DNA from 2 places in the Streptomyces sp. NPDC017991 genome. Region 1 is predicted to be linked to the other one. Evidence: riboswitches for the same ligand, from Rfam matches in the RefSeq annotation. Region 1 holds a riboswitch; the other holds the start of a gene.

Evidence for each region. Region 1 has a riboswitch for glycine ahead of gcvP (aminomethyl-transferring glycine dehydrogenase). Riboswitches for the same ligand answer to the same signal wherever they lie in the genome.
Region 2: another riboswitch for glycine. It lies ahead of gcvT (glycine cleavage system aminomethyltransferase GcvT); the one in region 1 lies ahead of gcvP (aminomethyl-transferring glycine dehydrogenase).

What each region holds. Positions count from the first base shown of each region.
Region 1 covers NZ_JBIRGP010000033.1:8,756-14,641, forward strand. The annotation lists gene ACH4DZ_RS44275 (MerR family transcriptional regulator) at 1-86, shown strand, start outside; gene ACH4DZ_RS44280 (DNA polymerase IV) at 169-1,617, shown strand; gene ACH4DZ_RS44285 (PRC-barrel domain-containing protein) at 1,698-2,072, opposite strand; glycine riboswitch at 2,177-2,272, shown strand; gene gcvP (aminomethyl-transferring glycine dehydrogenase) at 2,457-5,342, shown strand; gene ACH4DZ_RS44295 (DUF5999 family protein) at 5,515-5,718, opposite strand.
Region 2 covers NZ_JBIRGP010000016.1:32,977-38,862, forward strand. The annotation lists gene glyA (serine hydroxymethyltransferase) at 1-1,141, opposite strand, end outside; gene gcvH (glycine cleavage system protein GcvH) at 1,172-1,549, opposite strand; gene gcvT (glycine cleavage system aminomethyltransferase GcvT) at 1,658-2,785, opposite strand; glycine riboswitch at 2,949-3,064, opposite strand; gene ACH4DZ_RS37080 (AAA family ATPase) at 3,258-3,944, shown strand; gene ACH4DZ_RS37085 (enhanced serine sensitivity protein SseB) at 3,995-4,780, shown strand; gene ACH4DZ_RS37090 (enhanced serine sensitivity protein SseB C-terminal domain-containing protein) at 5,044-5,835, shown strand.

The DNA.
Region 1 (5,886 bases):
ACGGAGAGCGTGTGGACACGGGTGAGACGCTCGTCGGGGTCAATCCGGCGGACGAGCTGGCCCGGCGCCGCAACCGGGCGGTCTGAGGCGGGCGTGCCGGCGGTCCCGCCGCGCTCGGCGGGCGATGGGCCGGGGCCATTGTCAGTGGCGTAGGGCAGCATCGGATCTGTGAGAACCACGCCCACCATCCTGCATCTCGACATGGATGCCTTCTTCGCCTCGGCCGAGCAGGCGTCCAAGCCGAGCCTGCGCGGGAAAGCGGTCATCGTGGGTGGCCTCGGTCCGCGTGGCGTGGTCTCCACCTGTTCGTACGAGGCGCGGGTCTTCGGGGTGCATTCGGCGATGCCCATGGCGCAGGCCCGCCGCCTGGCACCGAACGCCGCGTATCTCGTGCCGCGCTTCGGTCTCTACCGGCAGATCAGCGAGCAGGTGATGAGGCTGCTGCGGGAGCTGTCGCCGCTGGTGGAGCCGCTGAGCCTGGACGAGGCGTTCGTCGATCTGGAGGCCGGGGGGACGGCCTGGAACGAGGGATCGGCACTGCTCGCCGGGAAGAAGCTGCGCGACGACATCCGGGCCGTCACGGGGCTGACCGGCTCCGTGGGTCTTGCGGCCTGCAAGATGCTCGCGAAGATCGCCTCCGAGCAGGCCAAGCCGGACGGGCTCGTACTGATAGAGCCGGGCACCGAGCGGGCGCTGCTCGCGCCGATGCCGGTACGCATCCTGCCGGGCGTGGGGCCCGCCACGGGCGACCATCTGCGGCGGGGCGGGATCAGCACGGTCGGGGAGATCGCGGAGGCGGGTGAGGACGAACTCGTACGGCTCCTGGGGAAGGCCCACGGCCTCGCCCTGTACGCGATGGCGCTGGCCCGCGACGAGCGGCCCGTGGTGGCCGAGCGGGACACCAAGTCGGTGTCCGTCGAGGACACGTACGACGTGGACATCCATGACCGGGTGCGCGTACGGATGGAGGTGCAGCGGCTTGCGGACCGGTGCGTTCAGCGGCTGCGCGGTGCGCATCTTTCGGGGCGGACCATCGTGCTGAAGGTGCGGCGGTACGACTTCTCGACGCTGACGCGGTCCGAGACGTTGCGGGGGCCTACGGACGACCCGGCCGTGGTGCGGGAGGCTGCCGCGCGGTTGCTGGAGGCGGTGGACACCACGGGGGGTGTGCGGTTGCTGGGGGTCGGGGTGACCGGGCTTGCCGACTACACGCAGGAGGATCTGTTCGCGCAGGCGCAGGCGCAGGCGCAGGCGCAGGCTCAAGCCCAGGCCCAGGCCCAGGCTGGGGCGCAGGGCGCTGCCGCGGGGGGGTCGGCGGTGCTCGGGCCGGAGTCGGAACCGGAGCCTGGGGACGAGGTGGCTGCGGAACCCGAGCCGGAGCCGCCGGCTGAGCGGCAGTGGCGGGCGGGTCACGATGTTCGGCATGTCGAGTTCGGACACGGGTGGGTGCAGGGGAGTGGGCTGGGGAGGGTGACTGTGCGGTTCGAGACGCCGGATTCCGCGCCGGGGCGGGTGAAGACGTTTCGGGTCGATGACCCTGGGCTGGAGAGGGCGGAGCCGTTGCCGCTGGTTGCGCCTGTGCGGTTGCCTGCGGCGCTTGGGGAGGGGGAGGGGTGAGGGTGCGTTTGAGGGTGCGGGTTCGTTGTGGCTGGTCGCGCCGTTTCCCGCGCCCCTGAAGGTCCTGGAGGACTGGGTTGTCAGGTGGGGTTTTTTTTGGTGGCTGTGTGGCCGAAGTTTCGGTCTGGGAAGGGGGGTGGGGGGGATACGTCCAGGCCGTAGTGGTGGTAGAGCTGTAGTTCTTGTTCGGGGGAGAGGTGGCGGCCTACATCGAAGTCGGGGGCGTCCCTGATCAGGGAGCGCTCGAAGGGGACGTGCAGGGATTCGTCGACCACTTCGCTGGGCTCCAGGGGGACGAAGGCGTCCCGGCTGAACAGGCCGGTGCGTATGGCCGCCCACTCCGGTGCGCCGGTCGCGTCGTCGAGGTAGACCTCGTCGACGGTGCCGATCCTCGTGCCGGTGCGGTCGAACGCCTTGCGGCCTATCAGGTTGCGCGGATCGATGTCGGTCTGCACGGGCCCTCCAGCTGCTCGCAACTCATCCGTAAGCACTACGAAAGAGCACTTTGAGGTGGACGGCCACTTGAGGGAACCCCGCTGGTAGGCTGGGCGACGGCTGCTGACCCCGTGCGGGAGAGTCCTCCAGGCTTCAACGGAGGCGCCGAAGGAGCAAATCCTCCCCGGAATCTCTCAGGCACACGTACCGCATGGACGAGGTCACTCTGGAAAGCAGAGCGGTGTTCGAGTTTTCGACGGGCTCCGCTCTCACCGACGGTGAAAGCCGGTGCGCCCTCGCGGCGAGCCGGTGAAGCTCTCAGGTTGTGATGACAGAGGGGGAGGCCGTTCGGGCACCCGCACAGTGGTGCCCCTCGAAGGTCGTCAGACCAGGAGGCCTCCGCAATGACCGCCCAACGTATTCCGCTCTCCGAGCTCGAACAGGGAATCCCCTTCGAGCAGCGTCACATCGGGCCCGACTCCGAGGCCCGCGCCAAGATGCTCGCGCAGGTGGGGTACGGCTCGCTCGACGAGCTGACGGCCGCCGCGGTGCCGGATGTGATCAAGAACGCCGACGCGCTCGAACTGCCGGGCGCGCGCACCGAGGCCGAGGTACAGGCCGAGCTGCGTTCCCTCGCGGATCGCAATCAGGTGCTGGACTCGATGATCGGGCTCGGTTATTACGGGACGTTCACGCCGCCCGTCATCTTGCGCAACGTCATGGAGAGCCCGGCCTGGTACACGGCTTACACGCCGTACCAGCCGGAGATCTCGCAGGGGCGGCTTGAGGCTCTGCTGAACTTCCAGACCGTGGTGGCCGAGCTGACCGGACTGCCGACCTCCGGGGCCTCGCTGCTCGACGAGGGTACGGCGGCCGCCGAGGCCATGGCGCTGTCGCGGCGCATGGGGAAGAACAAGAAGGGTCTCTTCCTCATCGACGCGGACACCATGCCGCAGACGATCGCGGTGATAGAGACCCGCGCCGAGCCCACCGGCGTCGAGGTCGTCGTCGCCGACCTGAGCGACGGCATCCCCGCAGGGCTCGCGGAGCGTGAGATCAACGGCGTACTCCTGCAGTACCCCGGCGCCTCCGGCGCCGTGCGGGACCTGGGGCCCGTCGTCGAGCAGGCGCACGAGCTGGGCGCGGTCGTCACCGTCGCCGCCGACCTGCTCGCCCTGACGCTGCTCACCCCGCCCGGTGAGCTGGGCGCCGACATCGCCGTCGGTACGACACAGCGCTTCGGTGTGCCGATGGGCTTCGGTGGACCGCACGCCGGATACATGGCCGTACGAGAGAAGTTCGCGCGCAGCCTGCCCGGGCGGCTCGTCGGCGTCTCGGTCGACGCGGACGGCAACAAGGCGTACCGCCTGGCCCTGCAGACGCGTGAGCAGCACATCCGCCGTGAGAAGGCGACCAGCAACATCTGTACGGCCCAGGTGCTGCTCGCGGTGATGGCGGGGATGTACGCCGTCTACCACGGTCCCGAGGGTCTGAAGGGCATCGCTCGGCGTACTCACCGGTACGCCACGATCCTTGCCGCCGGTCTGCGGGCGGGCGGGGTCGAGGTCGTCCACGAGGCGTACTTCGACACCCTCACCGTGCGGGTGCCGGGCCGGGCCGCCGAGGTGCTGGCCGCCGCCCGCCAGGGCGGGGTCAACCTTCACCTGGTGGACGCGGACCATCTGTCCCTGTCCTGCGACGAGACGACCACACGGGCCCAACTGAGTGTCGTCTGGTCGGCGTTCGGCGTCGACGGCGATGTGGCCGCACTGGACGGGACGGCCGAGGACACGCTGCCGGCCCCGCTGCTGCGCACCGACGAGTACCTCACGCACCCGGTCTTCCACCAGTACCGCTCGGAGACCGCGATGCTGCGCTACCTGCGCCGCCTCGCCGACCGCGACTACGCGCTCGACCGGGGCATGATCCCGCTCGGTTCGTGCACCATGAAGCTCAACGCGACCACCGAGATGGAGCCGGTCACCTGGCCCGAGTTCGGTCAGCTGCACCCCTTCGCGCCCGCCGAGCAGGCGCAGGGCTATCTCACGCTCATCCGTGAGCTGGAGGAGCGGCTCGCCGAGGTGACGGGCTACGACAAGGTGTCGCTCCAGCCCAACGCCGGTTCGCAGGGCGAGCTGGCCGGTCTGCTGGCCGTCCGCGGCTACCACCGGGCCAACGGTGACGAGCAGCGCACGGTCTGCCTCATCCCGTCGTCCGCGCACGGCACGAACGCCGCGAGTGCGGTGATGGCCGGGATGAAGGTCGTCGTCGTGAAGACCGCAGGGGACGGCGAGATCGACGTCGAGGACCTGCGGGCCAAGATCGAGCAGCACCGTGACGAGCTGTCCGTGCTGATGATCACGTACCCCTCGACCCATGGGGTGTTCGAGGAGCACGTCGCCGACATCTGCGCGCAGGTGCACGAGGCGGGCGGGCAGGTCTACGTGGACGGCGCCAACCTCAACGCGCTGGTGGGGCTCGCCAAGCCGGGGCACTTCGGCGGCGACGTCTCGCACCTCAACCTGCACAAGACCTTCTGCATCCCGCACGGCGGCGGCGGGCCGGGCGTCGGCCCCGTCGGCGTGCGCGCGCACCTGGCGCCGCATCTGCCGAACCACCCGCTGCAGCCCGCCGCGGGGCCGGAGACGGGCGTGGGCCCGGTCTCCGCCGCTCCCTGGGGCTCCGCGGGCATCCTGCCCATTTCGTGGGCGTACGTCAGGCTCATGGGCGGGGAAGGGCTCAAGCGGGCCACGCAGGTCGCCGTGCTCAGCGCCAACTACGTGGCCAAGCGCCTGGAGCCGCACTTCCCGGTCCTCTACACCGGTCCCGGCGGGCTCGTGGCGCACGAGTGCATCATCGACCTGCGGCCGCTCACGAAGGCGACCGGTGTGAGCGTCGACGACGTCGCCAAGCGGCTCATCGACTACGGGTTCCACGCGCCGACGATGTCGTTCCCGGTGGCCGGCACGCTGATGATCGAGCCCACCGAGAGCGAGGACCTGGCCGAACTCGACCGGTTCTGCGACGCGATGATCGCCGTTCGCGCGGAGATCGAGAAGGTCGGCTCGGGGGAGTGGGCGGCGGACGACAACCCGCTGCGCAACGCCCCGCACACGGCGGGCGCGCTCGGCGACACGTGGGAGCACGGGTACAGCCGCGAGGAGGCCGTGTTCCCGGCCGGGGTCTCGGCCGCCGACAAGTACTGGCCGCCGGTGCGGCGGATCGACCAGGCGTACGGCGACCGGAACCTGGTCTGCTCCTGCCCGCCGCTGGACGCCTACGAGGAGTAGTCGCGCCCGGACATGCGTCGGGGCCGGTTCCGGGAGTGCTTCCCGGGGCCGGCCCCTCTTGGTGTGCGTCTTGTTCCGCGTTCTGTTCCGACCTTGTGCGTCTTGTTGCGGGCCTGCTTCCGGACGGTCTGCCTCGCCGCCCGTTCCCGTCGCCCGTGCTGCGCCGTGCCGTTCAGGCGGCGGTCATCACATCAAGGGCCAGAGGCCGGTGCGGCGCGATGATCCGGCCGTCCGGCAAGAGCTCACCGGTGTCCTCGAAGAGCAGGACGCCGTTGCACAGCAGGCTCCAACCCTGTTCCGGGTGGTGCGCCACGAGGAGCGCTGCCTCCCGGTCGGCGGAGTCGGCTGTCGGGCACGGTCGCTGGTGCTGGCACATTGATGGGATCTTTCGCTTCGGTGTGAGGTCGGTGCTCGATGTGTTGTCTGTTACGCGGCTCGAACTGGTGTCCATTGCCGCCCCCCGTTTGTCAGATGGTCCGGAACCCAGTGTTGCCCTATGGGCGTCAATCCGCAGGGATTTGACGCCAGCGCTCCTCACAGGTTG
Region 2 (5,886 bases), on a different contig from region 1:
AGTCCTCGGCGGTGAAGCCGCGGGTGGCGAGGGCGGGCGTACCGATCCGCAGGCCGGAGGTGACCATCGGCGGCCGGGGGTCGTTCGGGACGGCGTTGCGGTTGACCGTGATGCCGACCTCGTGGAGCCGGTCCTCGGCCTGCTGTCCGTCCAGCTCGGACTCGCGCAGGTCGACCAGGATCAGGTGGACGTCCGTGCCGCCGGAGAGGACGTTCACCCCGGCCTCGCGGGCGTCGGCCGCCGTCAGCCGCTCGGCGAGGATCCGCGCGCCCTCGACGGTACGGACCTGGCGCTCCTTGAACTCCTCCGTGGCGGCGACCTTGAAGGAGACCGCCTTGGCCGCGATCACGTGCTCCAGGGGGCCGCCCTGGAAGCCCGGGAAGACGGACGAGTTGAGCTTCTTCGCGAAGGCCTTCCTGGCGAGGATGATCCCGCCGCGGGGTCCGCCGAGCGTCTTGTGGGTGGTGGAGGTGACGACGTCCGCGTACTCCACCGGGTTCGGGTGGAGGCCGGCCGCGACCAGGCCGGCGAAGTGCGCCATGTCGACCCACAGGTAGGCCTCGACCTCGTCCGCGATCCGGCGGAACTCGGCGAAGTCCAGCTGCCGGGGGTACGCCGACCAGCCCGCGATGATCACCTTGGGGCGGTGCTCCTTGGCGAGCCGCTCGACCTCGGCCATGTCGACCAGCCCGGCGTCGTCCACGTGGTACGCGACCACGTCGAACTGCTTGCCGGAGAAGTTCAGCCGCATCCCGTGGGTCAGGTGACCGCCGTGGGCGAGGTCCAGACCGAGGATGGTGTCGCCGGGCTGGGCCAGCGCGAAGAGCGCGGCCTGGTTGGCGGAGGCGCCCGAGTGCGGCTGCACGTTGGCGTACTCGGCGCCGAACAGCTCCTTGACCCGGTCGATCGCGATCTGCTCGGCGACGTCGACGTGCTCGCAGCCGCCGTAGTAGCGGCGGCCCGGGTAGCCCTCGGCGTACTTGTTGGTGAGGACCGAGCCCTGGGCCTCCATGACCGCGACCGGGGCGAAGTTCTCCGAGGCGATCATCTCAAGGGTGGACTGCTGACGGTTCAGCTCGGCGTCGAGGGCGGCGGCGACGTCCGGGTCGAGTTCGTGCAGGGGCGTGTTCAGAAGCGACATCGGTCAGGGGTCCTTAGCGAGGAGCCGGAATCAGGAGCCGGAGAATTCGGTGTACTCGGCGGCGGAGAGCAGGTCCTTCGGCTCGTCCGCGACCCGTACCTTGAAGAGCCAGCCACCCTCGAAGGGAGCGGTGTTCACCAGCGCGGGGTCGTCCACGACATCCTGGTTGATCTCGGTGATCTCACCGCTGACGGGCGAGTACAGGTCGCTCACCGACTTGGTCGACTCCAGCTCGCCGCAGGTCTCGCCCGCGGTCACCGCGGCACCGACCTCGGGGAGCTGGACGTACACCACGTCGCCGAGCGCGTTGGCCGCGTGCTCCGTGATGCCGACCGTCGAGACGCCGTCCTCGGCGCCCGACAGCCACTCGTGCTCCTTGCTGTAGCGCAGCTCTTGGGGGTTGCTCATGGCCTGAATTCTCCTGTACGCGGGGGAGTGCTGATGCAGGGGGAGTACGGGTGAGCTGGGCGGATGTGCCCAGAGTCACTTCTCACGGCCGGCGTTCGCCGACCAGTGTCACTTCTGGCGCTTGTAGAACGGCAGAGCCACGACCTCGTACGGCTCGTGACTGCCCCGGATGTCCACGCCGACACCGGTGGTGCCGGGCGCGGCGTGCTCCGCGTCGACGTACGCCATCGCGATCGGCCTGCCGAGCGTCGGCGAGGGCGCGCCGGAGGTGACCTCGCCGATCACCTTGCCGCCGGCGACGACGGGGTAGCCGGCGCGCGGGACCCGGCGGCCCTCGGCGGCCAGGCCGACCAGGACGCGCGGGGGCGCCGACTCGGCACGGGCGGCGGCGGCGGACAGCGCCTCGCGTCCCACGAAGTCGCCCTCCTTCTCGAACTTCACGACCCGGCCGAGCCCCGCGTCGAACGGCGTGAGCGCGGTGCTCAGCTCGTGTCCGTACAGCGGCATGCCCGCCTCCAGGCGCAGGGTGTCCCGGCAGGAGAGCCCGCAGGGGGCGAGTCCGGCCGCGGCTCCCGCGTCGGTCAGCGCCTGCCACAGCTCCTCGGCGTCGGCCGGGGCCACGAACAGCTCGAAGCCGTCCTCGCCGGTGTAGCCGGTGCGCGCGATCAGCGCCGGGACGCCCGCGACCGTGCCGGGCAGGCCCGCGTAGTACTTCAGGCCGTCCAGGTCGGCGTCGGTGAGGGACTTCAGGATGCCGGGGGACTCGGGGCCCTGCACGGCGAGCAGGGCGTACGCGTCCCGGTCGTCGCGCACCTCGGCGTCGAAGCCCTCGGCGCGCTCCGCGAGGGCGTCCAGCACCACCTGGGCGTTGGAGGCGTTGGCCACGACCATGTACCCGGTGTCGGCGAGGCGGTAGACGATCAGGTCGTCGAGGATGCCGCCGTCGGCCCGGCAGATCATCGTGTAGCGGGCGCGGCCGGTCTTCACACCGCCGATGTTGCCGACCAGCGCGTAGTCGAGGAGCGCGGCGGCCTGCGGCCCGCTCACCGTGATCTCGCCCATGTGCGAGAGGTCGAAGAGACCGGCCCGGGTCCGGACGGCGAGGTGCTCGTCGCGCTCGGAGCCGTATCGCAGGGGCATGTCCCAGCCCGCGAAGTCGGTCATCGTCGCGCCCAGCGAACGATGCAGGGCGTCGAGCGCCGTGCGGCGCGGTTCAACGGGGGTGTTGCTGCTCATCGGCGGGGCTCCCAAGGCATGACGGCGAGGTCGTTCCTCCCCATCTGTCATCGGAACCTGAGAGGTTCGCCGTGACCACCGCCGAGGACGGGGGTCACTGACTTGCACCTTGGGTGGGGCCGACGCCCTGACGGTCAGGGGGCGGCCCGCTTTTCAGATGTGCCTCGTCCGCGCGGTAACGGGGGCCTGAGAGATTCAAGGGAGGGACTTGCTCCTTCGGCGCCCGGGCACTCGTACACCTGCGTGTACACGTTCCCGGAACTCTCCCGCGCGGATTCAAGCGGCCGGTATGCAGTTGGCGGGCACATCATTGCACGCCCCCGGGTCCGGCAGGGGGCCGCACGGTGCGGAGACGGGTGGCCAGGGGGTTCACAGTGATCTGTGACGGGGCTGTGGCAGGACAAGAACAGAAACGGGGGGACCAGCGCATTACCTTCTCTTTACACTCGATGGAGATGGGTCCGCCGACCTCATGGGGAGGACGATCAGGGTGAACAGGACCACGGCGTACGCGACCGGCACGGGCATCGCGCTGCCCAAGCAGCCACCCGCTCCGGCCAGGGAGGCGTGCGACCCGCTGGTGACGCCCGTCGTCCGCGATCTCCGAGCGCGCTCGGGGCACAGCCCGCACGGCCTGCGCTTCGGCGCGGCCGATCTGGTGGTGGTCACGGGGCTGCCGGGCAGCGGCAAATCGACCCTGATGCGCCGGGCGGTGACCGGCCGCCGCATCGACTCCCAGGACACCCGCGACCGCTGGGACGAGCGCCTGGCCCGTTTCCTGCCGTACGCGGTCTACCGCCCCCTCGTCCGCGCCGCGCACTACGCGGGCCTGCGCCGGGCCCTGCGCTCCGGGGAGGGCGTCGTCGTGCACGACTGCGGTACGCAGGCCTGGGTGCGCGACTGGCTCGCCCGGGACGCCCGGCGCCGCGGCGGCACCCTGCACCTGCTGCTCCTCGACGTCGATCCGGGCACCGCCCTCGACGGCCAGCGCGAGCGCGGCCGGGGCGTCTCGCGGTACGCGTTCGCGCGCCACCGCGGCGCGGTCGCCCGGCTGCTGCGCTCGGTGGAGAAGGGAGACCTCCCGGAGGGCTGCGGTTCCGCGGTGCTCGTCGACCGTGCCGCCGCGGACGTACTGCGCCGCATCGATTTCGGCGACTGAGGACGACTAACCTCGTCAACCGCACACGGCGGTTGGAGCAGGCGGTGGAGATGGACTTCCAGGCACAGGACATTCCGGCACACGCACACCCCCATACGGGCTGGCCGGGCAACGAGTTGGAGGAGGTGCTCGCCGCCTCCCTGGGGCTCCCTCCGTCGCCCTCGACGGGGGCCCGGATCGTGGAGACCCTCGGGCGCAGCTTCATCTGGGTGCCGCTGCCCGAGGGGGGCGGTCCGCACAGCGGGCCGCTCGACCTGCCCACGATGGAGCTGGCCGGGCAGGCGTACGTGCCGGTCTTCACCTCGGAGCAGCAGTTCCGCCAGGTCGTCGGCGACCGCATGGCGTACACCGTGGCGCCCGCTGTGGAGTTCGCGCGCGGTCTGCCGCCCCAGGCCGGCATCGTGCTGAACCCGGACGGCACGGTCGGGATACCGCTGCCCCCGCCCGCCGTCGCCGAGCTGTGCCGGGCAGGGCGGACCGAACTGGACGGGCCCGCGAGCGGCGGCCGGGTCCGGCTGTTCCAGCCCGACTGGCAGGACGACCCGGTGGACTTCCTGGCGGCGGCCTCGGCGGAGTTCGACGCGACCGGCCTGGTGGCGGGCGCCCGGCGCTGTCTGGCGAGCATCGAGGGCGGCGACACCGTGATGTTCGTCGGCGTCGAGGTGACGCACTGGGACGAGCACGCCCGCACCCTCCCCCTGGACGCCCTGGGCCGCGCCCTCGGCCGGGTCCCCCTGCCCCACCCCGTGAACCTGGTCTTCCTGGACGTGGCCCAGGACCCGGTGGGCGACTGGCTCAGGGAAAAGGTCCGGCCTTTCTACACCCGAGCGTTCTAGACCCGATTCGAGGCCGCGCCCGTCAGGGCGCGCCTCGAAGGGGCGCGGGGAACGGCGCGGCCGGCCACACACAACCCGCACCCGACAGCGCACAGAGCGTCCCGAGCTCAAATCGCCAAACCCAACGGAGCGCAACGGTGCTGTCGGGATCGCCACTTAAGCTGGTTTCATGGCTCGGTCGGAGTGGTGCGATGTTCAAGTGAACGGGACACCTCATCGAATGGGACCGGTATGTCAGTGATGTCGCGAAGGGGCGGTAGAAGGTGAGCGCGTCGGGCACGGCCGCGGCCGGGCAGGTCGAGCACATGCTGCGCCAAGTGACGCCCGGGCGTTACGACGCCTACGAGGCGCTCCTGCGCGCACTGGCGACCCCGCCGTCCGGTCAGGTGTGGATGCTGCTCTGGCACGGCCAGGCGGGCTCGCCCGACGCCCAGTACGGGAACATGGAGGTCGACGGCTTCGGCTACGCGCCCTGCGTGACCTCCGCCCAGGAGCTCTCGGCCAGCGGCTGGAACCGTTCGTACGAGGTGGTCGACGGGCTCGACGTCGCCCGCACGCTCTACCCCGACCACTACGGCCTCTGGCTGAACCCGCACGCGCCGGGCGGCGGCGTCGGCATCCCCTGGCTCGATCTGCGGCGTATCGCCACCGGCCTGGAGCGGCAGCCCGCGGGCCCGCTGCGACTGTCCGAACCGGGCATCGAGATCCCGCAGTTCTACGCCCAGCTCACCCAGAACGCGCACCGGACGGCCGCCGTCCGCTCGCTGCGCCGCGCCTGGGTGCAGCCCGCGCTCGGCGCCCCGTACCTCGCCATCGGACTCGATGTGTACGACACCAGCCCGCCGGCCGTGGACTCGGTGCGGGCGATGATGCAGCAGTCGATCGGCGCGGTGCCGGACGGGCTGCCGGTGTCGACCGTCGCGATGTCCGACGCGTACGACCCGGTGGCTCTGTGGCTGCGCGCCAACGCGCGGCCGTTCTACGACCGGGAGGCGCACGCGGCTCCCGTCCAGGCGCCGGCGGCGGGCGGTTACGGGTTCCCCGGCGCGTACTGAGATGATCTGGAGGGACGCGCTCCATCCAGCAGGGTGGGCGTGACCCGTCAG